2 linked regions of the Marinobacterium aestuarii genome follow. Each later gene encodes a partner of the first gene's protein in a complex. Links are inferred from orthologs where the notes say so. Each region holds a gene or a part of one and is shown on either strand. Other genes may lie near its edges. The genes, in order: sdhA and A8C75_RS17390.

The links.
Region 2: the proteins of sdhA (region 1) and A8C75_RS17390 are in contact, whole or in part, in a crystal structure (PDB 6C12), measured with the Escherichia coli proteins. The link is inferred for Marinobacterium aestuarii from one-to-one orthologs.

What each region holds. Positions count from the first base shown.
Region 1 is NZ_CP015839.1:1,677,724-1,693,242, reverse strand. Bases 12,335-15,194 are described here. They hold sdhA (succinate dehydrogenase flavoprotein subunit), read right to left. Parts: upstream 14,721-15,194; coding sequence 12,948-14,720; downstream 12,335-12,947. Other genes in these bases: sdhC (succinate dehydrogenase, cytochrome b556 subunit), read right to left, coding at 15,065-15,194; sdhD (succinate dehydrogenase, hydrophobic membrane anchor protein), read right to left, coding at 14,724-15,071; A8C75_RS07505 (succinate dehydrogenase iron-sulfur subunit), read right to left, coding at 12,335-12,935. Also shown: A8C75_RS07555 (protein adenylyltransferase SelO), read right to left, coding at 1-542; A8C75_RS07550 (DUF3301 domain-containing protein), read left to right, coding at 734-1,051; A8C75_RS07545 (group II truncated hemoglobin), read left to right, coding at 1,148-1,564; A8C75_RS07540 (hypothetical protein), read left to right, coding at 1,557-2,957; A8C75_RS07535 (LON peptidase substrate-binding domain-containing protein), read right to left, coding at 3,360-3,938; sucD (succinate--CoA ligase subunit alpha), read right to left, coding at 4,130-5,011; sucC (ADP-forming succinate--CoA ligase subunit beta), read right to left, coding at 5,011-6,177; lpdA (dihydrolipoyl dehydrogenase), read right to left, coding at 6,321-7,760; odhB (2-oxoglutarate dehydrogenase complex dihydrolipoyllysine-residue succinyltransferase), read right to left, coding at 7,802-9,013; A8C75_RS07510 (2-oxoglutarate dehydrogenase E1 component), read right to left, coding at 9,065-11,896; more of A8C75_RS07505, read right to left, coding at 12,231-12,334; more of sdhC, read right to left, coding at 15,195-15,442. UniProt on the Escherichia coli protein: Two distinct, membrane-bound, FAD-containing enzymes are responsible for the catalysis of fumarate and succinate interconversion; the fumarate reductase is used in anaerobic growth, and the succinate dehydrogenase is used in aerobic growth.
Region 2 is NZ_CP015839.1:3,985,446-4,000,820, forward strand. The notes cover bases 8,628-11,343. They hold A8C75_RS17390 (FAD assembly factor SdhE), read right to left. Parts: upstream 10,255-11,343; coding sequence 10,000-10,254; downstream 8,628-9,999. Other genes in these bases: nadB (L-aspartate oxidase), read left to right, coding at 8,628-9,604; A8C75_RS17385 (protein YgfX), read right to left, coding at 9,573-10,016. Outside these bases: GTPase Era, read right to left, coding at 1-453; rnc (ribonuclease III), read right to left, coding at 477-1,163; A8C75_RS17345 (DUF4845 domain-containing protein), read right to left, coding at 1,160-1,543; lepB (signal peptidase I), read right to left, coding at 1,576-2,388; lepA (translation elongation factor 4), read right to left, coding at 2,398-4,197; A8C75_RS17360 (DegQ family serine endoprotease), read right to left, coding at 4,395-5,792; A8C75_RS17365 (SoxR reducing system RseC family protein), read right to left, coding at 5,817-6,251; A8C75_RS17370 (MucB/RseB C-terminal domain-containing protein), read right to left, coding at 6,252-7,100; RNA polymerase sigma factor RpoE, read right to left, coding at 7,147-7,734; more of nadB, read left to right, coding at 7,994-8,627. UniProt on the Escherichia coli protein: An FAD assembly protein, which accelerates covalent attachment of the cofactor into other proteins.

The sequences.
Region 1 (15,519 bases):
GACACGCGCAACAGCATGGCGCAGGGCTCCATACCTTCACGCCGCGTATAGTCTTCACTGCCAATCAGGCAGAGCGCCCGGGTGGTAGGAATATTCAGCCCCTGCATGGCCTCCCCCGCCAGATACTCCCGCACGCTGGAACGCAGGACCGCGCGCCCGTCGCCAAAGCGGGAAAAGGCCGTCTTGCCGGCGCCCTTGAGGTGCAGATCCCAGCGCTCACCGGCCTGGTTGAGCACTTCGCCCAGCAGCAGACCGCGACCATCACCCAGATCCGGGTTATAGACGCCAAACTGGTGCCCGGTGTACTTCATGGCCAGGGATTCCGAGCCCGGCAAAGGCGCGTGACCGCCAAAGTAATTCGCCAGCGCCTCGGGCGTGACCTGGCAGGGATCAAGGTCCAGCAGGGTCGCCACTTCGGTATTGAAACTGATCAGGTGCGCGCCCTGAAGCGGCTGCGGCTCGGTGATCTGGTAGAATCGCTCCGGCAGCCGTGCAAAACTGTTGTCAAAATTAAGGTTTTCCAGGGTTCGCAGCACGCTCATGGTGGGTCTCATTGCAGCTTTCAGGGACTGGGAGTAACTCAGCAGTTTCTGTCGGGACGCTCTGTCGCCTTCGGCAGAAGAGTCTGCAGGTCCGCGGTGCCGCCGCGGCCCCTATACCCTAGCATTTCTATCAACTATTATCAGCACCCTGAAGCGCGTACTCGCGTAAACCTGCCAATGGATAATGCCCTATGAATATCGAGCTACAGGACCTGTTCTGGCTCAGCCTCGTCAGCTTTGTCTGCCTGCACTGGTGGCAGGGGCAGAAGGTGCGGGAAACCGCGCTGCGTGCGACCCGCAAGCGCTGTGAAGAGCTGGATGTGCAGCTGCTTGATGACAGCGTGGGCCTGCGGGCCATCTGGCTCAAGCGCGACCTGCGCGGCAGTCTGCGTTTCTGGCGCAGTTATCAGTTCGAATTCACCGCCACGGGCGAGAACCGCTACCGCGGCCGCGTGGTCACCCTGGGACAGCAGATAGAGTCCATCGAGCTGGACGCACACCGGTTTTGATTCGCTGCTGCCCGCCGCCGTACAATACGACAAGCCGCAGGCACGGCCTGTGTCACACGACGCTTTCACTACCCCTGTCAGACGGGCAACCACAGCATGCAGATTTCCGAACCCGGCCGACCACAATACGGTGACGGCGACACCTCCTACCAGGCCGCCGGCGGCATTGACGGCATTCGCCGCCTGGTTGATGCCTTTTACGACCAGATGGATAGCCTGGCAGACGCCGCCGACATCCGCGCCATGCACCGCCAGGACCTGAGCGAATCACGAGACAAGCTGAGCTGCTTTCTCAGCGGCTGGCTCGGCGGCCCCAAGCTCTACCGCGAAAAATACGGGCCTATCAGCATTCCCGCCGCCCATGCCCAGCTGCGCATCGGCAGCCTGAGGCGCGATGCCTGGTTGCTGTGCATGCAAAAAGCGCTGCAACAGCAACCCTGGCCCGAGGGCTTCAAGCAGTACCTGCTGCAGGCGCTGAGCGTACCGGCCGAACGCTGCCGCACCCGTGACTGAACCTGCCACACAGGCCAGCTCCCGGAGCGCGACTGAACCCCATGCCCGCCAACCCAAAACCGGTATTCAGCGCGGTGCATTAACAGGCTGGCTACTGTTCGCCGCCGCACTGAGCTCTATTGCAGGCGCTCTCAGCGGACTTGTACCGCCCCAGGTTCCGGGCGCTCTGGCCTGGGCCGCCGGCCTGTTGCTGTTCCGCCGCCTCGGCGGGCTGCAGCGAATCCAGGTGCTGCTGATGTTAAGCGTCGGCGCTGCCGGTTTGCTGCAGGCGGCCTATCAGGGCGAACTGCTTATCTACGGCGCCCAGGCGCTGGCCAACAGCCAGGTACTGATCGCCATGCTGGTTGCGGTAGGCTTTTTGCGTCTGGTTGCCGTTCCTGCTGCCGCAGGCAATTCAACAGGCAACACCGGTCATACCGACTCAACAAACCCTGTCAGCCTGCCCCGTGGCCGGGCGGCGCTGTGGAAGACGCTACTGGGGACGCACCTGTTCGGTGCAGCGATCAATTTTTCCGCCCTCACCATCATCGGCGACCGGCTACACAGCGCACACCCGCTGCAACCCCTCCAGGCGATAGCACTGTCCCGCGGCTTTAGCCTCGCCGCCCTCTGGTCACCCTTTTTTGTCGCCATGGGCATAGCCCTCACCCTGGCACCGGGGTCCAGCCTGCTGCCCATGAGCCTTGGCGGCCTGAGCGTTGCCCTGCCCGCCCTGCTGCTGGCCGGTTACTGCCTGGCAAGACGCAAGGAGAGCCCCGACTTTGCCGGTTATCCCATTCAGCCCGAGGCGCTGCGCATCCCGCTGGTACTGGTATTGCTGGTGATGGCCGGGCACCAGTTGCTGCCCTGGCTGGGCATTTTAAGCCTGATTACGATCTGCGGCCTGTCCCTGCCGCTGCTGCTCTTGCTGTACCAGAGCCGCCACCAAGGTGCCCGGCGCTATCGCCAGCATATCGAACAGGCAGTGCCCGGCATGCATGGCGAGTTGCTGCTGTTCCTGGCAGCGGGTGTACTCATGGCCGGCATCTCGGCGCTGGTGCATTACAGCGGCATAGAGCTGTCGCTGCAGCACTTCGGGGCGGCAGAGGCCGCAGGCCTGGTCGGCCTCAGCGCGCTGGCAGCCATTTTCGGCATACATCCGGTGATTACCGTCAGCAGTCTCGCGGGCATGCTGATGCCCGTTGTAACAGACCCCAACCTGCTGGGCCTCAGTATCCTGATGAGCTGGTCCCTGGGCGTCGTCGTATCACCCTGCTCCGGTACTCACCTGGCCATGCAGGGTCGCTTTGGCATCAACGCCTTTCGGTTTTTTGGCTGGAACTGGCGCTTTGGGCTGGGGCTTTACGGCCTCTGCTGCCTGGTGCTCTTTGGCTACGAAGCCCTGTTCAGCTAGAGCATTTTCATGAAACACTTAGCTGTCGATCGAGGTTGTTTTGTTTGAGTGCCTCCTTACTTCGAGGCGGCCGGATAAGGTCGAGGTAAGATGAAAGTGCTCTAGATCGCGCTTGCAGGCGGAAGCTCCGCTGATTTTTTCGAGCCCGTATTTCGCCTGTCGGCGACATACTTTCTTTGTTCGTGCAAAGAAAGTAACACGACCAGGAGGTCGTAACAGGGATTATCAAAAAGCTACCGTTGTTGGCTGTATTGCGGATCCCTGCGAAAGACCCCCTTTTATTGTTAACGAGCCAGGTGGTTAGAGCATTTTCACGAAACACTTATCTGTCGATCAAGGTTGTTTTGAGTGTTTCCTTACTTAGAGGCAGCCGGATATGGATCGGGGTAAGATGAAAATGCTCTAACGATCCCAATCGATGGCGTCATGAATCAGCTTAAGCCTGGCCGCCGGGCCATCGCAGGCCAGCAGCTCCTGCTTGTCCTCGGCCGAAAACGGCAGCCAGTCGGCCAGACGATAGCCCAGTGTCACCGCATCCCCGGTGTCGGTGTCCGCGGCCTGGGGTGCAAAGGTCGGATGCTTCAGCATCTGACACAATAACTGCTGCAGGCCTGCATACTCCGGCGGCACCGGCGCGGCGGGCTCAACCGCCAGCCGGTCACATTCTCCCAGCAACAGGTTGTCCGGTTGCGCCTGCACAGGCCCGATGCGCACCCGCCGCAAGCCCTGCACCAGGATACCCAGACGCTCATTGGGCAACTGATCCCAGTCGATGATCTCGCCATAGACCCCCACAGCATGGAATGGCGCCTGGCCCCGTGCGACCGCCTGATCGCTGCGGGTCTGGACAATGACAAACCCGCTCTGACGGCGAAAGGATTCGGAGACCATCGTTAAATAGCGCGGCTCAAAGATCTGCAACGGCAGGCGTGAGCCGGGGTACAACACGACCGGCAGCGGAAACAGCGGCAATATATCCATCAGTCCTCCAGGCACTTTGGTCTGAGTATACGAACTCTGGACCCCAGCCGTTCAATCTTGTTCAGCTGAAGCAACCGAGGCCCGCCTGCCTGGCTCAGTTTTCTTGCCGTCAATTACTCCGTCTTCAGCAAGCAGGCACAAAAAAAGGCAGCCGAAGCTGCCTTTTTTAATCGTCTGAAATCAGGCGATTTTTACTTCATTTCCCAGCCAGTCAGTTCGGCAAGCGCCTTGCCGATATCGGCCAGGGAGCGAACAGTCTTGACGCCAGCGTCTTCCAGGGCGGCGAATTTCTCATCCGCAGTACCCTTGCCACCGGAGATGATCGCACCGGCGTGACCCATGCGCTTGCCAGCCGGAGCTGTAACACCTGCGATGTAGGACACAACCGGCTTGGTCACGTTGGCCTTGATGTAGGCTGCGGCTTCTTCTTCAGCGGAACCGCCGATTTCACCGATCATGACGATGGCTTCAGTCTGCGGATCCTTCTCGAACATCTCCAGGATGTCGATGAAGTTGGAACCCGGGATCGGGTCGCCACCAATGCCGACACAGGTAGACTGGCCAAAGCCCGCATCTGTGGTCTGCTTGACCGCTTCGTAGGTCAGGGTGCCTGAACGCGACACTATACCGACCTTGCCCGGCAGGTGAATGTGACCGGGCATGATGCCGATCTTGCATTCGCCCGGGGTAATAACGCCCGGGCAGTTAGGGCCCACCAGGCGTACGCCCAGCTCGTCACACTTGGCCTTGCACTGCAGCATGTCGATCACCGGGATGTGCTCGGTGATGCAGACGATCAGCTTGATGCCTGAATTGGCGGCTTCAAGGATGGAATCCTTGCAGAATGCAGCCGGCACGTAGATCACGGAGGCATCAGCGCCAGTCGCGTCAACGGCTTCCTGTACGGTGTTGAACACCGGCAGGCCCAGGTGCTCGGTACCGCCCTTGCCCGGTGTAACACCACCGACCATTTGGGTGCCGTATGCAATCGCCTGTTCGGAGTGGAAGGTACCCTGGCCACCGGTGAAACCCTGGCAGATGACCTTGGTGTCCTTGTTGATCAAAATCGACATTATTTACCCTCCGCTGCTTTAACCGCCTGCTGAGCACCGTCGGTCAGGCTGGTTGCTGCAATGATATCCAGTCCGGATTCAGCCAGACGCTGTGCACCGAGTTCCGCATTGTTGCCTTCAAGACGAACAACGACGGGCACGTTCACGCCCACTTCCTTAACCGCACCGATGATACCGTCGGCAATCAGGTCACAACGCACGATGCCGCCAAAGATGTTGACGAATACCGCTTTAACATTGTCGTCGGACAGGATGATCTTGAACGCTTCGGTAACACGTTCCTTGGTGGCACCGCCGCCAACGTCAAGGAAGTTGGCCGGCTTGCCGCCATGCAGCTTGACGATGTCCATGGTGCCCATGGCCAGGCCTGCGCCGTTAACCATGCAGCCGATGTTGCCATCCAGTGCCACGTAGTTCAGGTCCCACTCGGCCGCACGGGCTTCACGGGCATCATCCTGGGACGGATCGTGCATTTCCTGCAGATCCTTGTGACGGTAGAGTGCATTGCCGTCCAGAACGATTTTGGCGTCCAGGCAGTGCAGGTTACCGGCATCGGTGATGACCAGCGGGTTGATTTCCAGCAGCGCCAGGTCCTTTTCTTCAAACATTTTCGCAAGACCCATAAAGATGCTTACGAACTGCTTGATCTGGTCGCCCTTGAGGCCCAGTTTGAATGCCAGGTCGCGGCCCTGGTAGGGCTGCGCACCGGTCATTGGGTCGATGGTTGCCTTGAGAATCTTTTCCGGAGTCTCTTCTGCAACTTTCTCGATCTCGACACCACCTTCGGTGGAGGCCATGAACACGATACGACGTGAAGAACGGTCTACCACCGCACCCAGGTACAGTTCCTGAGCGATATCGGTGCAGGTTTCAACCAGAATCTTGGAAACCGGCTGACCGTTGGCATCTGTCTGGTAGGTCACCAGGTTTTTGCCCAGCCATTTTTCAGCGAATGCGCTAGCTTCTTCCGGAGAAGTGATCAGCTTGACGCCACCGGCCTTGCCTCGGCCACCGGCATGTACCTGCGCCTTGACAACCCACTGGCTGCCGCCAATTTTCTTCGCCGCAGCCGCTGCGTCTTCCGGAGTATCTACCGCGTATCCCTTGGAAACCGGCAGACCATAGGTGGCAAACAGCTGTTTACCTTGGTACTCGTGAAGGTTCATGCTCTTGTCCGTTGTCTGGTCAATTATGAATACTAAGCCCGCCAGGCGAGCATACAGTATTCGTGCTCACTCGTTTATACGACAAGCGTCTAATAGGAATGGCCGGATTTGTATCCGGCCATTCATAAGCCCGTTTTACCGGCTTATCTCTTTTTGCGGTTGGCGATATGGATCGCGTGGTTATCCACCGCCAGCGCTGCTTCATGTACCGCTTCGCTGACAGTCGGATGCGCGAACATGGTCAACTGCAGGTCTTCGGTAGTGGAGCAGAACTCCATCGCGATGACGCCCTGCGCGATCAGCTCGGACGCGATACCGCCGACCATGTGCACACCCAGCACGCGATCGGTGACTTCGTCAGAGATGATCTTGACGAAACCGTCGGTGTCGTTGGATGCCATGGCACGGCCGGACGCCGCGAACGGGAACTTGCCGGTTTTGTATTTCACGCCGGCCGCTTTCAGTTCCTGCTCGGTCTTGCCAACCCAGGCCAGTTCCGGGTGGGTGTAAATGATGTTGGGAACCACATCGTAGTTCACCTGCGCCTTGTGGCCCGCCACGATGTCGGCAACCATGATGCCTTCTTCAGACGCCTTGTGCGCCAGCATCGGGCCGCGTACCGAGTCACCAATGGCGAATACGCCCGGCATCTCGGTACGGCACTGCTCGTCAACCTTGATGAAGCCGCGTTCATCCAGCTCAACGCCGCTGTCACCTGCCAGCAGGTTCTGCGTCAGCGGGCGACGGCCAACCGCCACGATCAGCTTGTCGACGATCATTTCCTTGTCGCCTTCAGCGTCGGTGAATTTCACCTTCACTTCCTTGCCATCCAGAATCTCGGTGCCGGTTACGCGGGCGCCCAGACGGATATCCAGCTTCTGCTTCTTGAGCAGCTTGGCGGCTTCCTTGGCAACGTCCTGATCGGCCAGCGCCAGGAAGCTGTCCATGGCTTCCAGCACTGTGACTTCCGAACCCAGGCGAGCCCATACAGACCCCATTTCCAGACCGATAACACCGGCACCGATAACGCCCAGGCGTTTCGGCGTTTCATCGATGTTAAGCGCGCCTTCGTTGTCCAGGATCAGACCGTCGGTCAGAGGCGCCGGCGGAATGTTCACCGGCACGGAACCGGACGCCAGGATCACGTTTTCAGCTGCATGAACGCTGACAGTACCATCCTTTGCAGTGACTTCAACCTGCTTGCCCGCCAGCAGCTTGCCAGCACCTGCCAGCAGGGTTACGCCGTTGGCCTTGAACAGGCCGGCGATGCCACCGGTGAGGTTTTTAACGATGGTGTCCTTGCGGGCGACCATCTGTTTAACGTCCATCTGCACGTCGCTGACGTTGATACCGTGAACAGCTGCGTTGTCCTTCACTTCGTGGTACTTGTGCGTCGATTCCAGCAGCGCCTTGGACGGGATGCAACCCACGTTCAGGCAGGTGCCGCCAAGAACCGGAGCGCCCTTGCCATCAATCCACTTCTCGACACAAGCTGTTTTCAGACCCAGCTGAGCCGCACGAATCGCCGCCACATAGCCGCCAGGACCCGCACCAATAACAATTACGTCAAATTTATCAGACATTTCTTCCTATCCTTAAATGCTCTAGAAGTACGGTAGGCTGCTTAAACGTCCAGCAGCATGCGGGCCGGGTCTTCCAGCAGATCCTTGAGAGTGACCAGGAACTGGACAGCCTCTTTGCCATCGATCATACGGTGATCATATGACAGCGCCAGATACATCATCGGCAGGATAACAACCTGACCGTTGACCGCCATCGGGCGTTCCTGGATCTTGTGCATGCCGAGGATCGCAGTCTGCGGCGGGTTCAGGATCGGGGTGGACATAAGGGATCCGAAGACACCACCGTTGGTGATGGTGAAGGTGCCGCCCTGCATGTCGTTCAGACCCAGTTTGCCGTCACGGCCGCGCTTGCCGAAATCAGCAATGGTGGACTCGACGTCGGCCAGGCTCATGCTGTCGGTATCACGCAATACAGGCACCATCAGACCACGCTCGGTGGACACGGCGACGCCGATATCCTGGTAACCGTGGTAGACCATGTCATTGCCGTCGATGGAGGCATTGACCGCCGGGAAGCGTTTCAGCGCTTCGGTAGCCGCCTTGACGAAGAAGGACATGAAGCCCAGGCGCGTGCCGCCGTGTACTTTTTCGAACAGATCCTTGTACTGCTTGCGCAGCTCCATCACCGGCTTCATGTTGACTTCGTTGTAGGTCGTCAGCATGGCCGCGCTCTGCTGTGCTTCCACCAGGCGCTTGGCGATGGTGGCACGCAGACGCGTCATGGGTACGCGCTTCTCAACCCGCTCACCGGCAGCAACGCTGACGGCGACAGGTGCAGGTGCAGCCTTGGCCGCCTGAGGCGCTGCAGGAGCCGCCGCCGCGGGCGCCTTGGCACCGGACTTGATGAAGTTCTGTACATCTTCCTTGGTGATGCCGCCGCCTTTGCCCGTTCCGGCAATCTGGCTGGCATTCAGGTTGTTTTCGTCGATCAGCTTGCGTGCAGCCGGGCCAACCTTGTCGGCGTCGCCTGCGGCGGCGTCAGCAGCAGGTGCTGCATCAGCGCTGGTACCGGCAGCGCCGGCTTCAAACTGAGCAATCACTTCATCGCTGAGGACGGTTTCGCCTTCACCCTTGAGGATTGCCTTGATGACACCGTCAGCCGGTGCAACCACTTCCAGTACAACCTTGTCGGTTTCGATATCGACAATCAGCTCATCGGCCGCACAGGCTTCGCCAGGCTGCTTGTGCCAGGTCGTTACTGTGCCGTCTGCGACGGATTCCGGAAAAGTCGGGGCTTTGATTTCGATGGACATGTTGTTTCCTTGTGTGCTCCGCAAGGTCGTATCCCGCGATACGACCTGTCATTAACCGTTGAGTGCTTCGTTGACCAGCGCGTCTTGCTGCTCGATATGCACCGATATATGGCCCACCGCAGGCGCTGCCGCATGCGGACGTCCGACACCACCCAGGTGCAGTGCCGGATTGTGACGCTGCAACACATTGCGCATGTGGTGCTGACTGCAATACCAGGCGCCCTGGTTCATCGGCTCTTCCTGACACCAGACGACAGATTCCAGGTTGGTGTAACCGGCAATTGCCTCGGCCAGCGCAGCCTCCGGGAACGGGTACAGCTGCTCAATGCGCACGATGGCCACATCGGTCAGACCCTGTTCAGCGCGGCGGTTGTACAGGTCGTAGTAGACCTTGCCACCGCAGAGCACCAGGCGCTTCACCTTGGCGGCATCCTGCTGATCCACTTCGCCGATCACCGGCAGGAAGGTGCCTTCGGCCAGATCTTCCAGCGTCGATGTCGCCTGTTTGTGACGCAACAGGCTCTTGGGCGACATGACAATCAGCGGCTTGCGCAGCGGACGTGCCACCTGGCGACGCAGCAGATGGAAAATCTGTGCCGGCGTCGTCGGGGTGCAGACCTGAATGTTGTGCTCGGCACACATTTGCAGGAAGCGCTCCAGACGGGCAGAGGAATGCTCCGGACCCTGGCCTTCGAAGCCGTGGGGCAGCAGCATGGTCAGACCGCAGAGACGGCCCCACTTCTGCTCGCCACTGGTGATGAACTGGTCGATCACCACCTGGGCACCGTTGGCGAAGTCACCAAACTGAGCTTCCCAGATCACCAGCGCGTTGGGGATAGTCGTGGCATAACCATACTCGAACGCCAGCACCGCCTCTTCCGACAGGTAGGAATCCAGAATGGTCATGTTCGGCTGATCTTCCGCCAGATTTTTCAGCGGCACGTAGCAACTGGCATCTTTCTGGTTATGCAGCACGGCATGGCGATGGGAGAAGGTGCCTCGACCCACGTCCTGACCGGTCAGGCGGATCGGGTAGCCTTCCGCCAGCAGCGTGGCATAGGCCATGGTCTCGGCGAAGCCCCAGTTGAGAGCCATTGCGCCCGCCGCCATGCGCTTGCGATCTTCATAGATCTTCTGCACCTGACGCTGTACCACAAAGCCTTCCGGCGTTTCGCAGACCTTGTTGGCCAGCTCCTGCAGCAGCTTCATGTTAACGCTGGTGTCGCACTCGAAGGACCACTCATGGCCCAGGTACGGACGCCAGTCGACAAACAGCTCGGTATTGGGCTCAAGCACCAGCGCCTTGGCAACATGATCACCATTTTCCAGCGCGCGACGGTATTCCTGCTCCATCGCCTTGCTTTCGTCGGCGTCGATGACACCGGCTTCCAGCAGGCGCTGGGCATAGAGTTCGCGGGTGGTTTTCTGGGCCTTGATCTTGGCGTACATCAGCGGCTGGGTGCCAGACGGCTCATCCGCTTCGTTGTGACCGCGGCGGCGGTAGCACACCAGGTCAATAACGACGTCCTTTTTGAACTCGTTGCGGTAGTCCAGGGCAACCTGGGTTACAAAGCTGACGGCTTCGGGATCATCGCCGTTGACGTGGAAAATCGGCGCCTGGACCATTTTCGCCACATCGGTGCAGTACTCGCTCGAACGCGCGTCTTCCTTGCGCGATGTGGTAAAACCGACCTGGTTGTTGATCACGATGTGAATGGTGCCGCCGGTCTTGTAGGCGCGGGTCTGGGACATCTGGAATGTCTCCATGACCACCCCCTGACCGGCAAACGCCGCATCACCGTGGATCGACACCGGCACAACAGTGCTACCGATAGAGTCTTGACGACGATCCTGACGTGCACGCACCGACCCTTCGACCACCGGAGACACGATCTCCAGATGCGACGGGTTGAATGCCATGGCCAGGTGGACTTCGCCGCCCGGGGTCATGACGTTGGAGGAGAAGCCCTGGTGGTATTTGACGTCACCTGAGGTGGTGATCACTTTCTTGCCTTCGAACTCGCCGAACAGTTCGGCGGGGTTCTTGCCAAAAATGTTCACCAGCACGTTCAAACGACCGCGGTGCGCCATTCCGATAATGACTTCCTTGGCGCCTGCACGACCTGCGCGCTGCACCAGCTGGTCCATCAGTGGAATCAGCGCTTCGCCGCCTTCCACGCCAAAGCGCTTGGCGCCGGCGTAGCGGGCACCGAGGTACTTTTCCAGACCCTCGGCCGCCGTCAGGCGCTCAAGAATATGCTTGCGCTCCGGCACTTCCAGCGCCGGATGGCTGCGCACAGGCTCAATGCGCTGCTGCAGCCAGCGTTTTTCCTGGGTATCAACAATGTGCATGTACTCGGCACCAACAGTGGTGCAGTACGTGCGTTTCAGATCCTCGACAATCTGTTTCAGCGGTGCTTCTTCGGTGCCGAAGAAGAGTGAACCCAGCTGAAACACAGTGTCATAGTCCGCTTCGCTCAGCTCGTGGAAACGCAGGTCCAAATCCGGCACCGGCTCACGCTTGTGCAGATCAAGCGGATCTATGTCCGCAGCCTGATGTCCACGCACGCGATAAGCATTGATCATCCGCAGGACACGCACCTGCTTCTTTTCATGCTCGGACGAGACGCTGCTGACTTCAACCGGACGGGACTGACCCTGGTTTTTGGAGAGGTAGAGGAAGTGTTCACGGATCGGTGAGTGAGGCACATCCTGAGAGATGTGCTCGCCGACCTTGGGTAGTCGGTCAAACTCTTCGCGCCATTCCTGGGGAACGGCGTTTGGATCCATAAGGTAGGTTTCGTAAAGTTGTTCGACGTATGAAAGGTTGCCACCATATAGGTGGGCATTCTTCCATAACAGCTCCATTACGCCATCTTGCATTCTTTGATCACCCTGGCTCAAGGAGTACACCAGCACGAAAGGTTGCACCATTTCCTTCCGTAACATCCGCTGGATGCCACCTTTTTGTTACCGTTTTGTGTCGCCTCACGCCTATCAAAAAAGCGCATAAACGCGGGGCAGTATTGTACGCCTTTTGTAACAGGCTTTACACATCAAAGCCGCGTGGCATTCGACAAAAAAACTTAATCAACCGATGCATATTTCTATGCTGTAGCCGACCGACCTTTTTCCGACTGCTCGAACTCACCGCCAGCGACCATTTTTATACACACAAAAAAAAGCGGCACCACCGGTGCCGCTTTCTTTCATCGGATCAGGTCGCCTGTTGTAGCAACATATTCCGGATCTTGCCGATTGCCTTGGTGGGGTTGAGCCCCTTGGGACAAACGCTGACACAGTTCATGATGCCATGGCAGCGGAAGACGCTGAACGGATCATCAAGCTCCGCCAGACGCTCCCGGGTTGCCGTATCACGGCTGTCCGCCAGGAAGCGGTAAGCCTGCAACAGACCGGAAGGTCCGACAAACTTGTCCGGATTCCACCAGAAGGACGGACAGGCAGTGGAGCAGCATGCACAGAGAATACACTCGTACAAACCGTCCAGCTCAGCGCGCTCTTCCGGCGACTGCAGACGTTCGATCGCCGGTGCCGGCGTATCATTGATCAGGAACGGCTTGATCTTCTCGTACTGCTTGTAGAACTGACCCATGTCGACCACCAGGTCACGCACAACCGGCAGACCCGGCAGCGGGCGCAGAACCAGTTTGTCCTTTTCCACCACCGCAGACAGCGGCGTGATGCAGGCCAGACCATTCTTGCCGTTCATGTTCATGCCATCTGAGCCGCACACGCCTTCACGGCAGGAGCGACGGTAGGCCATGGACGGGTCCTTGTCCTTCAGAAGCTGAAGCAGATCCAGCACCATGATGTCCTTGCCACCGGGGATATCGATATGGATATCCTGCATGTAAGGCGCATCGTCAGTCTCAGGATTGTAGCGATATACACTTACCAGCATCGTAACAGCCCCTTAGTACGTTCTGATTTTCGGCGGAAAAGCTTCCATGGTCTTGGGCGCAAAGTTCACCGCACGTTTGGTGATGCGCTTGTCGACCGGATGGAACAGGGAGTGACACAGCCAGTTCTCGTCATCACGCTCAGTGAAGTCGTTACGCGCATGCGCACCGCGGGATTCCTTGCGGACCTCGGCAGCAATGGCAGTCGCTTCAGCCACTTCCATCAGGTTTTCAAGCTCCAGAGCTTCGATACGCGCGGTATTGAAGGCGCCGGACTTGTCTTCCAGATTGAGATTGCCAACGCGTTCGCGCAGACCCTTGAGCAACTCCAGACCTTTCTGCATGCTGCCGCCATCGCGGAACACGCCGAAGTACAGCTGCATGGTGCTCTGCAGGTCCTTGCGAACCTCAGCCACGCTTTCGCCGCCGGTGCTGTTATTGAGGCGATTCAGACGCGACATGGCCGCTTCTATATCAGCATCAGTCGCATCCAGGCATTCATAGCCTTCCTGCAGCTGCTTCTCGATTTGAATACCGGCTGCACGACCGAATACCACCAGATCCAGCAGCGAGTTGCCGCCCAGACGGTTAGCACCGTGTACCGATACGCAGGCCACTTCGCCACAGGCAAAGAGTCCGTCGATGATGCAGTCATTGCCCTCAGCATCCATACCGATCGCCTGACCGCCGATGTTGGTGGGAACGCCACCCATCATGTAATGGCAGGTCGGAACAACCGGGATTGGCTCTTTCACCGGATCCACGGCCGCAAAGGTCTTGGCCAGCTCACAGATACCGGGCAGACGGGAGTGCAGCACTTCCTCACCCAGGTGATCCAGTTTCAGGAAGACGTGATCGCCGTCCGGGCCACAGCCACGACCGTCGAGCAGCTCCAGAATCATGGAACGGGCAACAACATCACGGCCTGCAAGGTCCTTGGCATTGGGCGCATAACGCTCCATGAAGCGCTCGCCGTCCTTGTTGACCAGGTAGCCACCTTCACCGCGGCAACCTTCTGTCACAAGCACACCGGCACCGGCGATGCCGGTTGGATGGAACTGCCACATTTCCATATCCTGGGCCGGCACGCCTGCGCGCAGCGCCATGCCCATACCGTCACCGGTATTGATCAGGGCATTGGTGGTGGACGCATAGATGCGACCCGCACCGCCGGTAGCCAGAACAGTGGCCTTGGCCTTGATGTAAACGGTTTCGCCGGTTTCGATGCAGATGGCGATACAGCCGACTACAGCGCCTTCGGCATTTTTCACCAGATCAACGGCGTACCATTCATTCAGGAACACGGTGCCCGCTTTCAGGTTGCCCTGATACAGCGTGTGCAGCAGCGCGTGACCGGTACGGTCAGCCGCGGCACAGGTACGTGCAGCCTGACCACCTTCACCGAAGTTCTTCGACTGACCGCCGAAAGGACGCTGATAGATACGGCCGATTTCCGTACGGGAGAACGGCAGCCCCATGTGGTCCAGCTCAAACACCGCCTGGGGACCGACAGAACACATGTACTCGATCGCATCCTGGTCACCGATGTAATCGGAGCCCTTGACGGTATCGTACATGTGCCAGCGCCAGTCGTCGTTCGGATCGGCACTGGCGATTGCACAGGTAATGCCGCCCTGGGCGGATACCGTGTGCGAGCGGGTCGGGAACACCTTGGTGACACAGGCCGTATTCAAACCGGACTGGGCCAGCTGCAGTGCTGCACGCATACCCGCACCACCGCCACCGACTACAATTGCGTCGAAAGTTAGCGTACGCAGCTTAGTCATCGCTTAGATACCCCACAGAATCTGAATGCCCCACACGACATATATGAAGGTCAGCAGACCACAGACGGACTGGAACAGAAAACGCGCGCCAGTCGGCTTGATGTAGTCGGTCGACACTGACCAGAGCCCGATCCAGGCATGGGCTGCCATGGAAAACAGAGCCAGCAGGGTAAAAATGCGCATTGCAGTACCGTCGAACAATCCTTTCCACTGCTCAAACGTCAGCTCATCACCAAACGCGAGATAGAAAATCATGAACACGGCATAGGCAACCAGAACGACGGCGGTTACCCGCTGCACCATCCAGTCATACAGGCCGCTGCGGCCAAAACTCGTGATACTGGTTACCATACCCACACCCCCACCAAAAGGATCGACACAGCACCGGCAATCAGAGTTGCCTTCGCTGCCAGCTGACCGCTTTCCAGTTCTTCAAAATAGCCAGCGTCCATCACCAGATGCTTAACGCCCGCCAGGCAGTGGTATACCAGTGCTGACAGCAATCCCCACGCTATCAGTTTTGCAAAGAAGCTGTCTTCAAACATGACAACTGCTTCGTTGAATCCAGCCTCGGATTCCAGTGACAATCCCAATGCATACAACATAAAGATGGCGCCAAAGAACAACGCGACACCCGTAATGCGATGCAAAATTGAAGAGATCGCCGGAAGGGGCTGTTTAATAGTTCGCAGATCTAGGTTTACAGGTCTTTTTTTGGTCACGGCTCTAGTTCACACTTGGCTGTTCTATTGCAGAACAGGGTTGCTAGGAAGTGCTCAGAGAGTAAATACCCCTGTCG
Region 2 (15,375 bases), 2.3 Mb from region 1 along the record:
GGTCACCATCTCCAGGTGCGGCAGCAATTCAGACTTGTCCTTAAGCTGATCCACCTTGTTGACCACCAGTACCACCGGGCAAGGTACCCAGGTGAGCTTCTCCAGCACCAGGTCGTCTTCGTCGGTCCAGGCGGTCCGGTCAACCACAAACACCACCAGGTCGACATCGCGCACCGCATCGGCGGCTGTTTTGTTCATGTAGCGGTTCAGTGCCTTGCCCTGATCACGGTGCAGCCCGGGAGTATCGACATAGATGACCTGCAGGTCGTCTTCGGTCTTGATGCCCAGGATCTGGTGCCGCGTGGTCTGGGGCTTGCGCGATGTGATGCTCAGCTTCTGACCGAGTATATGGTTCAGCAGCGTCGACTTGCCCACATTGGGGCGCCCGACAATCGCCACAAAGCCGCAGCGCTGCTCGCCCTCGTAGGGTTCAGCGCCAGGTACTGGTGGCATTTCCGGCATTTCAAATTCATCGCTCATTCGGCTTTCTCCACCTGCAGTCCGATCAGCGCAAGCCTTGCTGCTTCCTGCTCCGCCTGGCGGCGGCTATTGCCCTCACCTTCACTCGGCACCGTCAAGCCGGTCACATGACAGCGGATAAAGAAAGTCTGGGAATGGGCTTCACCGTCGACTGCAATCAATTCATAGTCCGGCAGTGCCAGACGTCGAGACTGCAGATGTTCCTGCAGCCGGGTCTTGGCATCCTTGAGGGATTCGTTCAGATCAAGCTCTTCCAGACGCTCCTTGAACCAGCGATGGATAAAGCCACGACAGACTTCCAGGTCGCTATCCAGATAGATGGCTCCCATCACCGCTTCGGTCGCATCGGCCAGAATCGAGTCACGCCTGAAACCGCCGCTTTTCAGCTCGCCGGAGCCCAGGCGCAGATACTCGCCCAGATCAAGCTCGCGGGCCACCTCGGCCAGGGTCTCGCCCTTGACCAGGCGCGCCCGCAGGCGGCTCAGCTGACCTTCACGCGCCTGGGGAAACTGCCGGAAGAGCGCATCGGCGATAACAAAGTTAACGATGGAATCACCGAGAAACTCCAACCGCTCGTTATTGCGTTTGCCGCAACTGCGGTGAGTAAGTGCCAGTTCCAGTAAAGATGGATCGTTAAAGCTATAGCCCAGACGTCGGCTAAGATCTGCGGTCGGTTTGATCAAGGTTTTATGACTTCGTAATGCTCGTTAAATTTAACCACGGCATCGACGTTATAAAACATCGGAACCCGCTCTTCATAGACAAGATCAAAATGGATCTTGCCGTCTATATTCTCAATTTTGAGGAAATCTTCCCGCGACAGCTCGGCCCGCACCTGGTTAATAATGGCGCGATCGTAAATCGTGCGCCGAATGGAACGAAATTCCTTGGACACCTGATCCTGATCGTTAATCACATTTTCAATAATGGATTTAACGGTCGCGTGCTCCTTGTACGGTGTAAACAGCTTAAAGCCTACCGCCAGAAAAACGCCGACAACGACCATCCCCATCAGGATGGAAACGAAAGACGCGCCCTGTTCCCTTTTCACAGCATTAATCATTTCAATCCCCTATTCACCAGGCAGCTACATGATTACTCAATCAGACGCACATCGCCGAACGACGGAAGACTGAAGAAGGTTTCCCAGTGCATCCAGACGGCGAAAGCCTTGCCCACCAGCAGTTCGTCCGGCACGAAGCCCCAGTAACGGCTGTCATTACTGTTGTCGCGGTTATCGCCCATGACAAAGTACTGCCCTTGTGGCACAACCCACTCACCGACAATTCCGCTGGCGGCAACATCATGGTAGACCTGGTGCTGAACCCCGTCCAGATTCTCCGCCAGCAGCAACTGCTGTGGTTTGAGGGGCGGAAGCTGGGCCAGAAGCTGCTGCGGCTGCGGCTTTCCATTCACAAATACGGTCTTGTTCTGGTAGCGGATACGATCACCCGGCAGACCAATGACGCGCTTGATGTAATTAACCGACGGGTCTTTCGGGTATTTAAAGACGACAACATCACCCGCCTCGGGCGTATTAAAATCGACGACTTTGGTATTCAGCACCGGCAGTCGCAGGCCGAAGTGATACTTGTTCACCAGAATGAAATCACCAATCTTCAGCGTCGGCAGCATGGAGCCCGACGGAATCTGAAACGGCTCAACCAGAAAGGAGCGCAGGACCAGCACCACAAAGAGCACCGGGAAGAGCGAACGGGAAAGATCGATCCAGCCTGGCACCTGGTTGAGCTTGATCAGTGTCTCCTGCGGCAGAGCCGCCGACAGCTGCAGCTGTGCTTTCTGTACCCTGGCACTGCGCGCCGGCGCCAGCCAGAACTTGTCCACACACCAGCCAATCGCGGCCAGAAAGGTCGCAACCACAAGTACCAAAGCAAAATCGAAATTCATCGTCTGTCCTTAACTGTCAACTTTCAGTACGGCAAGGAATGCATCCTGCGGAATCTCGACCCGGCCGACCTGCTTCATGCGTTTTTTGCCTTCTTTCTGCTTGGAGAGCAGTTTTTTCTTGCGGCTCACGTCGCCGCCATAGCACTTGGCCAGTACGTTCTTGCGCAGCGCCTTCACCGTACTGCGGGCAATAATTTTGCCGCCGAGCGCCGCCTGAATCGCGACATCGAACATCTGCCGCGGAATCAGCTCCTTCATCTTTTCGCACAACTGACGGCCACGATACTCGGCGTTATCCTTGTGCAGAATCACCGCCAGCGCATCAACCTTCTCGGCGTTGATGAGAATATCCATGCGCACCAGGCGGGCTGCTTCAAAGCGAATGAAGTTGTACTCGAGCGATGCATAGCCACGGCTGACTGACTTGAGTCGGTCAAAGAAGTCGAGTACGACCTCCGCCATGGGCAATTCATATTTCACCTGCACCTGCCGACCGACATAATGCATGTTTTTCTGAGTCCCGCGTTTTTCCACGCAGAGGCCGATAACCTGGCCGAGGAATTCCTGCGGCACCAGGATGTTGGCTTCAACGATGGGCTCACGCATTTCGCGCACTGAGCCGGGATCCGGCAGTTTGGACGGGCTGTCGATGTGTACGACTTCACCGGTGTTGAGCTCAAGCTCGTACACAACCGTGGGGGCTGTGGTGACCAGATCGAGGTCGTACTCACGCTCCAGTCGCTCCTGAATGATCTCCATGTGCAGCATGCCAAGGAAGCCGCAGCGAAAGCCGAAGCCCAGGGCATCAGAGGTTTCAGGCTCAAAGAACAGCGAGGCATCATTGAGCGTCAGCTTGTCGAGGGCGTCACGGAAATCCTGGTAATCATCCGCATCCGTCGGGAAGAGCCCGGCGTAGACCTGCGGCTGAACCTTCTTGAATCCCGGCAAGATTGGCGTATCCGGCGTCTTGGCGTGGGTCAGGGTATCGCCGACCGGCGCGCCGTGGATGTCCTTGATGCCGGCGATGATATAACCCACTTCACCCGCCTTGAGCGCATCTGTCGGTGTCTGCTTGGGGGTAAAAATACCCACCTGATCAACCGGGTAGGACACCCCGGTGGATTTGACCAGTACCTTTTCCTTGCGCCTCAGCACACCGTGCTTGACCCGCACGAGGGAGACCACGCCCTGATACTTGTCGAACCAGGAGTCAATAATCAGCGCCTGCAACGGTGCGTCCAGGTCACCAACCGGCGGCGGAATATGTGTGATCAGGGCTTCCAGCACATCACCAACGCCCATGCCACTCTTGGCCGAGCAGGCAACAGCATTACTGGCATCAATACCGATGACTTCTTCGATCTCTTCGCGCACACGCTCAGGCTCGGCCTGGGGCAGGTCCATCTTGTTCAGGATGGGCAGCACTTCCAGACCCTGCTCCAGCGCGGTGTAACAGTTGGCCACAGACTGCGCTTCCACACCCTGAGCTGCGTCTACTACCAACAGTGCACCTTCACAGGCAGCAAGGGAACGGGACACTTCGTACGAGAAGTCAACGTGTCCGGGGGTGTCGATAAAGTTCAGCTGATAGGTCTCGCCGTTCAGGGCATTGTACTTGAGCGTAACGCTCTGGGCCTTGATCGTAATGCCTCGCTCACGTTCCAGGTCCATTGAGTCCAGAACCTGCGCGGCCATTTCACGCTCAGCCAGGCCACCACAGGTCTGAATGAAGCGGTCAGCCAGGGTCGATTTACCATGGTCGATATGGGCGATGATGGAGAAGTTGCGAATATGATCGAGATTGCTCACGTGTAGGATACTCGGGATCAGCTGACCCTGGATGTTAGGGCGATAATTCAAAGCGACGAAGTTTACCGTATTTACCGCAGCGCGGCTATCGAATGCACGCGCCAGGGAAGTGCCCTGCACAGGCACAGTGCTCTGTGCTCAGAGCTCTAATCGACAGCCAGAACGAAACAGGGGGCCGGATGGCCCCCTGTCTTTATTTACTCGAGTTTGAGCGGAATAAACATCGGGCTTCCCCGACGCACGATGCGCAGAGGCACCGGCCGGTCAACTGGAAGCTTTTCCAGCGCCTGTTCAAACTGAGTCACACTCTCGATCACCTCTCCGTTTACCATGGTAATGACGTCCTCAACCACGAGCCCCGCATCCGCGCCGGCGCCAGGGTTAACCGCGCGTATTACCACGCCTGAACGCAGATTCCACTTTTCCTTGCGCTCGGTATCCAGCTCGCCGACAACCAGCTCAAGGCGATTGCTCACCAGCTCATCGGCACGGCCGGATGCGGCAAGCTGATCGCTGTTTTCAGGCAGTGCCTCTATAGTGACATCCAGCCGCTCATGCTTGCCGTTGCGCACTATATCAATAGGTACGGACTCCCCGGGCTTGATGCGACCAACCTGCGGCGGAAGGTCCGACGACAAATCGATATCCCGACCATCAAAGCGGTAAATCACATCGCCTTCCATGAAGCCTGACTTTTCGGCGGGGCTACCCGGCAATACTTTTGCAATCAGGGCACCGGCAGGCTTGTCGAGACCGAAGGACTCAGCGAGATCTCGGCTTACTTCCTGAATGATCACACCCAGCCAGCCACGAGTGACATGACCCTGGGTCTTGAGCTGTTCGGCAACATCCATGGCAACATCAATTGGAATAGCGAACGACAGCCCCATAAAACCGCCTGAGCGGGTGTAAATCTGTGAGTTTATGCCGACAACCTCGCCATTGAGGTTAAACAGCGGACCACCGGAGTTACCCGGATTGATCGCCACATCAGTCTGGATAAAAGGTACGTAGGACTCGTTGGCCAGTGCACGTTCGGTGGCACTGACGATCCCTGCGGTCACTGAATGGTCAAAGCCAAAGGGCGAGCCAATGGCAAGAACCCACTCACCCGCTTCCAGCGCCTCCGACGAACCAATACGCACAAAGGGCAACCCGGTCGCATCAATTTTCAGCACCGCCACATCCGCTCGCTCGTCCGAGCCAATCACCTGGGCTTCAAGCTCGCGCCGGTCACTGAGGCGTACCAGCACCTTGCCAGCTCCCTTGACCACATGATGATTGGTAAGAATGTAACCGTCTTTACTGATGACAAAACCGGAACCCAGCGAGCGCGGCGCGGGACGCGGCTGCTCGCCCAGCTCCGGCAACTGCTTGAAGAAATGCTTGAACATCTCAGGAATCTGCTCCGCATCAGGCCCCTCGAACGGATTGAGCGCAGACGCCTGGCCGGTCTTCTCTTTGGGTACCGTACTGATATTGACCACTGCAGGCGCCGCCTCCTTCACCAGACTTTTGAAGTCAGGCAATTCGGCATGCGCAGGCAACCATACCAGACACAACAGAATGCTGAGTACTACTTTCATTGACTGCATGGATTCAGACCTTTTGAGGGCACACTAGATAATATTCATCAGTACAGGCTGGTAACGACAGGAGCGCGCCAGACGTTGCCCGGCGCCCCTGACCAGCAACAAACCCGCTGCCAGACCAAAGAAGCTGCCAATAACCGAGGGCAACTCGGACACACCGTAAAAGGATCCCAGGTATCCACCCAGAAAGAGCAGGACAAGAGGCAGGGTATAGAGCAGCACCGAGGCTTGCAGAAAACTGCCTTCCTCGATGCCGACACTGACCCTGTCACCTACGCGCGCCACAAGGCCATGCGGGTTATCAATCAGCAGACGTTCGCTGCGCTTGCTGGCATATTCTGCCAGTACACGCTGGCCGCATCCCTTGCTGGCGCTGCAGCTCTGGCAGGTGCCTGTGCGATCGGACTCAACCCAGATACCTTCGCCATCCACAGCCACCACAACAGCATCTTCCTGCAGCATTTACTGGCTGACCTGAACTGAAGCGGCAATACGATCCGCAATCATCAGCGGCACATCACCCACAACCGTCACGAAGTCATCACCGCGACGTTTTCCGACCGCGATCATGTCCTTGGACTGCGCAGCGCCGGCGGCAACCGTCTGACGCCCGAACGGTTCGATGCAAACGGATACCGAATGACGCCCATCGGAAAACAGCATCACTTCAGCATCGGGCATCACTTCATGACGCACCTTGGTAAAGCCATCCGGCAACCACTGAGCTCGCCAGCCTGGTTCTTTGACGCCAAGCATATGCTGATGCTGATCGATGTAGCGCTCAAGCCCGCGTGACAGTCGAATCACATCCGCCTGCGGAGCTCCCTGGGCGGCATAACCACTCTCGTGCCCATAGCGGGCCCGCACGAAATCGGCGGAACTGCTCACCGACGGCAACAGGTATTGCGGCTGGCTGCTGGCAACCGTGTTTATCGGCTCAGCATTGAAGCCCTGCACACCCAAAATGACCACTGCCGTCACGGAGGCGGCCGTGGCCATGCTGATCAGCGGCTTCCAGTAACGCCCGGCTTCGATCTTGCGGGGAGCCGTTTCCTGCTCGGCATCGAATTCTCCTGTATCCAGCAGCGGCCCCACATCAGCACTGGCTATCTGCGCCATCACACCGGCACTGATATCAGTAATCACCGTATCGCGCTCGCCCTTGAGGGCTGAGCGTGTCAGGTGGTAACGGCGCCACTTTTCACCCATCGCCGGCTTCTCATCCAGCGTAGACAGCAGCCGACGCGTTTCAAAGTCATTGGCTTCACCGTCCACAAGCGCCGACAGGGTATCGTTGAACTCATCACTCATGGTTTTCCCTCAAACACATTCTCGTCATGTTCCCGGCAGCTCTCCGTCACTCCGCCAGAAAAGGCACTATCTCTTTATCGATCGCCTCTCGCGCCCTGAAAATACGGGAACGAACCGTTCCCACCGGGCAATCCATGACATTGGCGATATCTTCATAACTTAAACCATCGAACTCGCGTAACGTCAGCGCAACCCGAAGGTCTTCGGGCAATTTATCCAACACACGTTTAACGATGGCTTCAAGCTCATCCCGATAAAGGTTGTTCTCGGGCGTTTCGATATCCTTGAGCTGACTGTCTCCACCAAAATAATGTGCATCCTCCACCGCCACATCAACATCCGGTGGACGGCGCCCTTTGGCAACCAGGTGATTTTTGGCCGTATTAATGGCAATTCTGTACAACCATGTATAAAAGGCACTATCACCACGGAATTTCGGCAAGGCACGGTAAGCCTTGATGAAAGCTTCCTGGGATACATCCAGCGCTTCGTGGTGGTCATACACATAACGCCCAATCAGGCCAATGATCTTGTGCTGGTACTTTTTTACCAGCAGATCATAAGCTCGACTGTCACCCGCCTGCACACGCTTCACCAGCTGCCCGTCAATCGCGCTCTGACTCTCGTTTGACACTCCAGATCCTTATGTTCCAAGGTACTACTTCCCCTACTGCAGGGGATTTAATGACGTGAGTATGGCTGTGCCGACTACGTCATTGCAACCTCTCAAGAGCCGGGTATCGCAAGCTAAACAATATGAACCTGGGGTGAATGGTTAGTTCCGACCGAATCGGAAAAATTTCCCGTCAAACGACACAAAAGGTTCACGCAGGCAGCCCCTGCATTGCATAATTGCTGTTTGGCATCCCGCACTACGGCTCTCAGGGTTAAGCATGACCAGCGAACATATCCATGACGTTTTGATCATTGGCAGCGGAGCGGCTGGCCTGACACTGGCTTTACAGCTTCCCACGCACCTGAGCGTCGCTGTATTGAGCAAGGGACAGCTGACCTCCGGCTCTACCTGGCTGGCCCAGGGCGGCATTGCTGCCGTGCTCGATGCAGGCGATACGACCCAGGCCCACTACGCTGATACCATGATCGCCGGCGCCGACCTGAGTCGCCAGCAGGCGGTCGAATATACGGTGACCCAGGGCACTCGCAGCATCCAGTGGCTGATTGAGCAGGGCGTCCCCTTTACCCGCGAAGACAGCCAATTGCACCTGACCCAGGAGGGCGGCCACTCCCACAGACGCATTATCCATGCCGCCGATGCAACCGGCAGAGCAGTACAGGAAACCCTGATTCAGCAGGCCCAGTCTGCCAGCAATATAACGCTGTTTGAAAACTGCATCGCGGTTGACCTTATTACCCGTGAAAAGCTCCGCCTGGCAAACAATCGCTGTGTTGGCGCTTATGTCCTGGACAGCGGGTCCGGCGAGGTACAGCTGTTCCGGGCCGGTCAGGTCGTACTCGCCACCGGTGGCGCATCCAAGGCCTATCTCTACACCAGCAACTCGGACGGAGCCTCCGGAGATGGTATCGCCATGGCCTGGCGCTCAGGCGCCCGGGTTGCCAATATGGAGTTCAATCAGTTTCATCCCACCTGCCTGTACCACCCGCAGGCCAAGTCATTTCTGATTTCCGAAGCTGTGCGCGGAGAAGGCGGTCACCTGCTGCTGCCGGATGGCGAACGCTTTATGCTGCGCTTTGATGAGCGCGGCGAACTGGCACCGCGCGATATCGTCGCCAGAGCCATTGACCACGAAATGAAGCGCCTGGGCTGTGACTGCCTTTACCTCGACATTTCCCACAAGCCGTCCGACTTCATCAAGGGTCACTTTCCGACCATTTACACCAAGTGTCTGGAGCTGGGTATCGACATCACACGCCAGCCCATTCCCATAGTGCCCGCCGCCCACTACACCTGTGGCGGCATCGTGACCGATATCCGCGGGCGCAGCGATATCCCCGGGCTCTATGCGATCGGCGAAACGGCCTTCACCGGCCTGCATGGCGCCAACCGGCTTGCCTCCAACTCCCTGCTTGAATGCCTGGTGTTCGCCAGCGCGGTTGCGACCGACATCGCCGCCAGCCAGACGATATCGCCGGACAGCAGCATTAGCGTACCGGCCTGGGACTCATCCCAGGTCACCGACTCCGACGAAGACGTTATCATCTCCCATAACTGGGAAGAGCTCCGTCGCTTCATGTGGGACTATGTGGGTATTGTTAGAACCAACAAGCGACTGCAGCGGGCAAAGCACCGCGTCGATCTGCTGCAGCAGGAAATCACCGAGTATTACAGCAACTACCGCGTCACCCGGGATCTGCTGGAATTGCGCAATCTCGCGCTGGTATCAGACCTGATTATTCGTTCAGCCATGCAGCGCACCGAAAGCCGGGGCCTGCATTACACCCTCGATTATCCGGATCTTGCCCCCGAGGCACGCGACACCATTCTGACGCCGGTTAACTACGAGTGGCCTGATCAGGTGCACTGAGCTGCAAAGGCGCAAGCCTGGCGATCACACTCAGGCGCCTGAAGGCATCGGCAGTTACACTGTCAGGCAAGAGTACCAGCCGCCGCCGTCGGCCACCGGCATGAACTCTCAATATCAGTAGCCAGCGCCAGGCCAGCACCGACTCCAGCGTATCGACCGTCACCCAGCCCTGCTCCGCCTCATAGAGCGCAACAGTATGCAGGTCCGCATCCCAGCGCAGTGCCTGTACAGCATCCCTGCGCTGACGGTAACTCAGCCAGAGGTTCAGCCCTGCAACAACAGCCAGGCACAGAATCAGAGAGGACGGGAGTACCGAAAGTGCAAGCAGCACGACAAGTGTGAGGTGGCTTGATAGCTGCAGCCACCAGAGCATGCGCGACGGCTTGAGCGTAACTTCAAGCGGGCTGAACACGGTCCAGAATCATCTTCACCATCCGGGCAATCTCAGGGTCGGCCGCAACCTCACGCTGCATAAACCAGACAAACAAATCCTGGTCTTCACAGGCGAGCAGCTTTTCAAACCTTAGCTGATCCTCCAGCGGCAACTGACTAAAGGCCTCGTCAACAAAAGGCACCAGCAGAACGTCCAGTTCAAGCATGCCGCGCCGACTCTGCCATCTCAGACGTCGAATATCCTCGTCACTGTACATAGGGCTCTAAATACTCTTAGTGTGAATGATGCAGGCGTTTTATCACTTAAGTCACAAGGCAGCAACCCATGCCTTTAAATGTCCTGTGCGAAAATCACGGATTTTCAAATTCCACATACAAAAAAGCCCCGACCGAAGGTCGAGGCGTTTTCGTTGAATAAATACTTGGCGCCTCGCTGGCGAGCCGTCCCGCAGACAAGTATGCTGCGGTCGTCAAACCGGGTCAAAGCTGCGCTTCGACAAGTCCCGTTTTGACCCTACTATCACATGGCAGGACGGCCGCGAGCGGCGCTGTCTACCGTCCCCATGTGAGGGTCATCGCCAGTCATTATCCCATACGGAAAAACCCCGGCCTCATCGAGACCGGGGTTTCCGTTATTAAATGCTTGGCGATGACCTACTCTCACATGGGGAAACCCCACACTACCATCGGCGATACCGCGTTTCACTACTGAGTTCGGGATGGGATCAGGTGGTTCCACAGCTCTATTGTCGCCAAGCAAAACTTGTACACTATGGATTCTGGCCTCGACAGATTGTGGCCTGTCGCGACGTGTCTTAATTCGATTATGTCTTGTCTGCAGCACAAGCTCGTGCCAATGCGTCAATCTCGTCTCTCTCGTGCTTTTCGCCTGCTCGTTCTTTTCAGTCGGAGCAGGCAACCAAACGCCTTGGGCGTTATATGGTCAAGCCTCACGGGCAATTAGTACGGGTTAGCTCAACGCCTCGCAGCGCTTACACACCCCGCCTATCAACGTCTTAGTCTTAAACGGCCCTTTAGGGGGCTCAAGGCCCCAGTGAGATCTCATCTTGAAGGGGGCTTCCCGCTTAGATGCTTTCAGCGGTTATCCCGTCCGAACGTAGCTACCCGGCAATGCCACTGGCGTGACAACCGGAACACCAGAGGTTCGTTCACTCCGGTCCTCTCGTACTAGGAGCAACTCTTCTCAAATCTCAAACGCCCACGGCAGATAGGGACCGAACTGTCTCACGACGTTCTAAACCCAGCTCGCGTACCACTTTAAATGGCGAACAGCCATACCCTTGGGACCGGCTTCAGCCCCAGGATGTGATGAGCCGACATCGAGGTGCCAAACACCGCCGTCGATGTGAACTCTTGGGCGGTATCAGCCTGTTATCCCCGGAGTACCTTTTATCCGTTGAGCGATGGCCCTTCCATGCAGAACCACCGGATCACTAGAACCTACTTTCGTACCTGCTCCACGTGTCAGTGTCGCAGTCAAGCACCCTTCTACTCTTGCGCTCAATGCATGATTTCCGACCATGCTGAGGGTACCTTCGTGCTCCTCCGTTACTCTTTGGGAGGAGACCGCCCCAGTCAAACTACCCACCACACAATGTCCTCGAACCGGATTACGGTCCAGAGTTAGAACCTCAACAGTACCAGGCTGGTATTTCAAGATTGGCTCCACGCAGACTGGCGTCCACGCTTCAAAGCCTCCCAGCTATCCTACACAAGTAATGTCAAAGTCCACTGTGAAGCTATAGTAAAGGTTCACGGGGTCTTTCCGTCTAGCCGCGGGTAAACTGCATCTTAACAGCTATTTCAATTTCACTGAGTCTCGGGTGGAGACAGTGTGGCCATCGTTACGCCATTCGTGCAGGTCGGAACTTACCCGACAAGGAATTTCGCTACCTTAGGACCGTTATAGTTACGGCCGCCGTTTACCGGGGCTTCGATCAAGAGCTTCGCTTGCGCTAACCCCATCAATTAACCTTCCGGCACCGGGCAGGCGTCACACCCTATACGTCCACTTTCGTGTTTGCAGAGTGCTGTGTTTTTAATAAACAGTCGCAGCCACCTGGTATCTTCGACTCCCAACAGCTCACCCCGCGAGGGGGTCACCATCAGGAGCGTGCCTTCTCCCGAAGTTACGGCACCATTTTGCCTAGTTCCTTCACCCGAGTTCTCTCAAGCGCCTTGGTATTCTCTACCTGACCACCTGTGTCGGTTTTGGGTACGGTCAGCGGTAACCTGAAGCTTAGAGGCTTTTCCTGGAAGCGTGGCATCAACGACTTCAGTTCCTAAGAACCTCGTCATCAGATCTCAGTCTTAAGGGGGACCGGATTTGCCTAATCCCCCAACCTACATCCTTAAACGCAGACAACCAACGCTGCGCTCGCCTAGCCTTCTCCGTCCCCTCATCGCAGTTACCGCCGGTGCAGGAATATTAACCTGCTTCCCATCGACTACGCATTTCTGCCTCGCCTTAGGGGCCGACTCACCCTACCTCGAATAGCGTTGGATAGGAAACCTTGGTCTTCCGGCGTGGAGGTTTTTCACCCCCATTATCGTTACTCATGTCAGCATTCGCACTTCTGATACCTCCAGGATGCCTCACAGCTTTCCCTTCAACGGCTTACAGAACGCTCCTCTACCATGCCATAAATGGCATCCACAGCTTCGGTGTATCACTTAGCCCCGTTATATCTTCCGCGCAGGCCGACTCGACTAGTGAGCTATTACGCTTTCTTTAAAGGGTGGCTGCTTCTAAGCCAACCTCCTAGCTGTCTGAGCCTTCCCACATCGTTTCCCACTTAGTGATAACTTTGGGACCTTAGCTGGTGGTCTGGGTTGTTGCCCTTTTCACGACGGACGTTAGCACCCGCCGTGTGTCTCCCATGATTGCACTCACCGGTATTCGGAGTTTGCATCGGGTTGGTAAGTCGGGATGACCCCCTAGCCGAAACAGTGCTCTACCCCCGGTGGTGAGACATGAGGCGCTACCTAAATAGCTTTCGAGGAGAACCAGCTATCTCCGGGCTTGATTAGCCTTTCACTCCGATCCACAGGTCATCCGCTAACTTTTCAACGGTAGTCGGTTCGGTCCTCCAGTTGATGTTACTCAACCTTCAACCTGCCCATGGATAGATCGCCCGGTTTCGGGTCTAATCCCAGCAACTAAACGCCCTATTAAGACTCGGTTTCCCTACGGCTCCCCTAGACGGTTAACCTTGCTACTGAAATTAAGTCGCTGACCCATTATACAAAAGGTACGCAGTCACGGTCTCAAGAACCGCTCCCACTGCTTGTACGTACACGGTTTCAGGGTCTATTTCACTCCCCTCACAGGGGTTCTTTTCGCCTTTCCCTCACGGTACTGGTTCACTATCGGTCAGTCAGGAGTATTTAGCCTTGGAGGATGGTCCCCCCATGTTCAGACAGGATAACACGTGTCCCGTCCTACTCGTTTTCATTGATAAGGCGTTTTCGCATACGGGGCTATCACCCACTACGGCGGCACTTTCCAGCGCCTTCTGCTAACACCAAACCAACTTAAGGGCTAATCCCCGTTCGCTCGCCGCTACTAAGGGAATCTCAATTGATTTCTTTTCCTTCGGGTACTTAGATGTTTCAGTTCCCCGAGTTCGCCTCTTAAAGCCTATGTATTCAGCTAAAAGATACCCAGTAAACTGGGTGGGTTTCCCCATTCAGACATCTCCGGATCAAAGGTTGTTTGCCACCTCCCCGAAGCTTTTCGCAGGCTACCACGTCTTTCGTCGCCTCTGACTGCCAAGGCATCCACCGTGCACGCTTCGTCACTTGACCATATAACCCGAAGGCGTCTGGTAAGGACGAGAGTTCGATAAGATTTTTCGCCATTGGCGCTTGTACTACAGTACAAGACATATCTCGAATTAATTCGAATCCATATTGTTAAAGAGCGATAAAGCAAGCTTGAAGCGATAAGCTTCGAGCTGACAGCTTTAAGCGATAAGCTTCAAACCGTGATCGGTGTGCAACTTATGACTTACAGCTTTCTTTTAAATGGTGGAGCTATGCGGGATCGAACCGCAGACCTCCTGCGTGCAAAGCAGGCGCTCTCCCAGCTGAGCTATAGCCCCGGAACCGGGTATACACCAGAAGACTAGGCCACTGGCTTTTGGCGGACTTGACCACCGTACAGATCACCAAGTTTTCGCAATATTGCGGAAAACTGGTAGGCCTGAGTGAACTTGAACCACCGACCTCACCCATTCTCTATCATGGGGAGTGGGGTGCGCTCTAACCAGCTGAGCTACTACAACTTTCCTGCCGGAAATTTGGTAGGCCTGAGTGGATTTGAAGTACCGACATCACCCATTCTTTATCATAAAGAGTGGGGTGCGCTCTAATCCATCGATCTACATCAATTTTCAAACCTGTAAAATTGGTAGGCCTGAGTGGACTTGAACCACCGACCTCACCCTTATCAGGGGTGCGCTCTAACCAGCTGAGCTACAAGCCTACATCGTCAAGCTCTTAGCCTTGCGGCTACAAGCTCTTTTATCCACAGGTTATCCCCGCGAATATTTCGCTCTCTTTAACGTTTGATCAGATAATTCGTGTGGACGCTATGCCAGAACAAGCCATGTCGTTTAAGGAGGTGATCCAGCCGCAGGTTCCCCTACGGCTACCTTGTTACGACTTCACCCCAGTCATGGACCACACCGTGGTAACCGTCCTCCCGAAGGTTAGACTAGCTACTTCTGGTGCAACCCACTCCCATGGTGTGACGGGCGGTGTGTACAAGGCCCGGGAACGTATTCACCGTGGCATTCTGATCCACGATTACTAGCGATTCCGACTTCACGCAGTCGAGTTGCAGACTGCGATCCGGACTACGACCGGTTTTGTGAGATTGGCTCCCCCTCGCGGGTTTGCAGCCCTCTGTACCGGCCATTGTAGCACGTGTGTAGCCCTACTCGTAAGGGCCATGATGACTTGACGTCGTCCCCACCTTCCTCCGGTTTGTCACCGGCAGTCTCCTTAGAGTTCCCACCATTACGTGCTGGCAAATAAGGACAAGGGTTGCGCTCGTTACGGGACTTAACCCAACATTTCACAACACGAGCTGACGACAGCCATGCAGCACCTGTCTCAGAGCTCCCGAAGGCACCAAGCTATCTCTAGCGAGTTCTCTGGATGTCAAGAGTAGGTAAGGTTCTTCGCGTTGCGTCGAATTAAACCACATGCTCCACCGCTTGTGCGGGCCCCCGTCAATTCATTTGAGTTTTAACCTTGCGGCCGTACTCCCCAGGCGGTCGACTTATTGCGTTAGCTGCGCCACTAAGAGAGCAAGTCTCCCAACGGCTAGTCGACATCGTTTACGGCGTGGA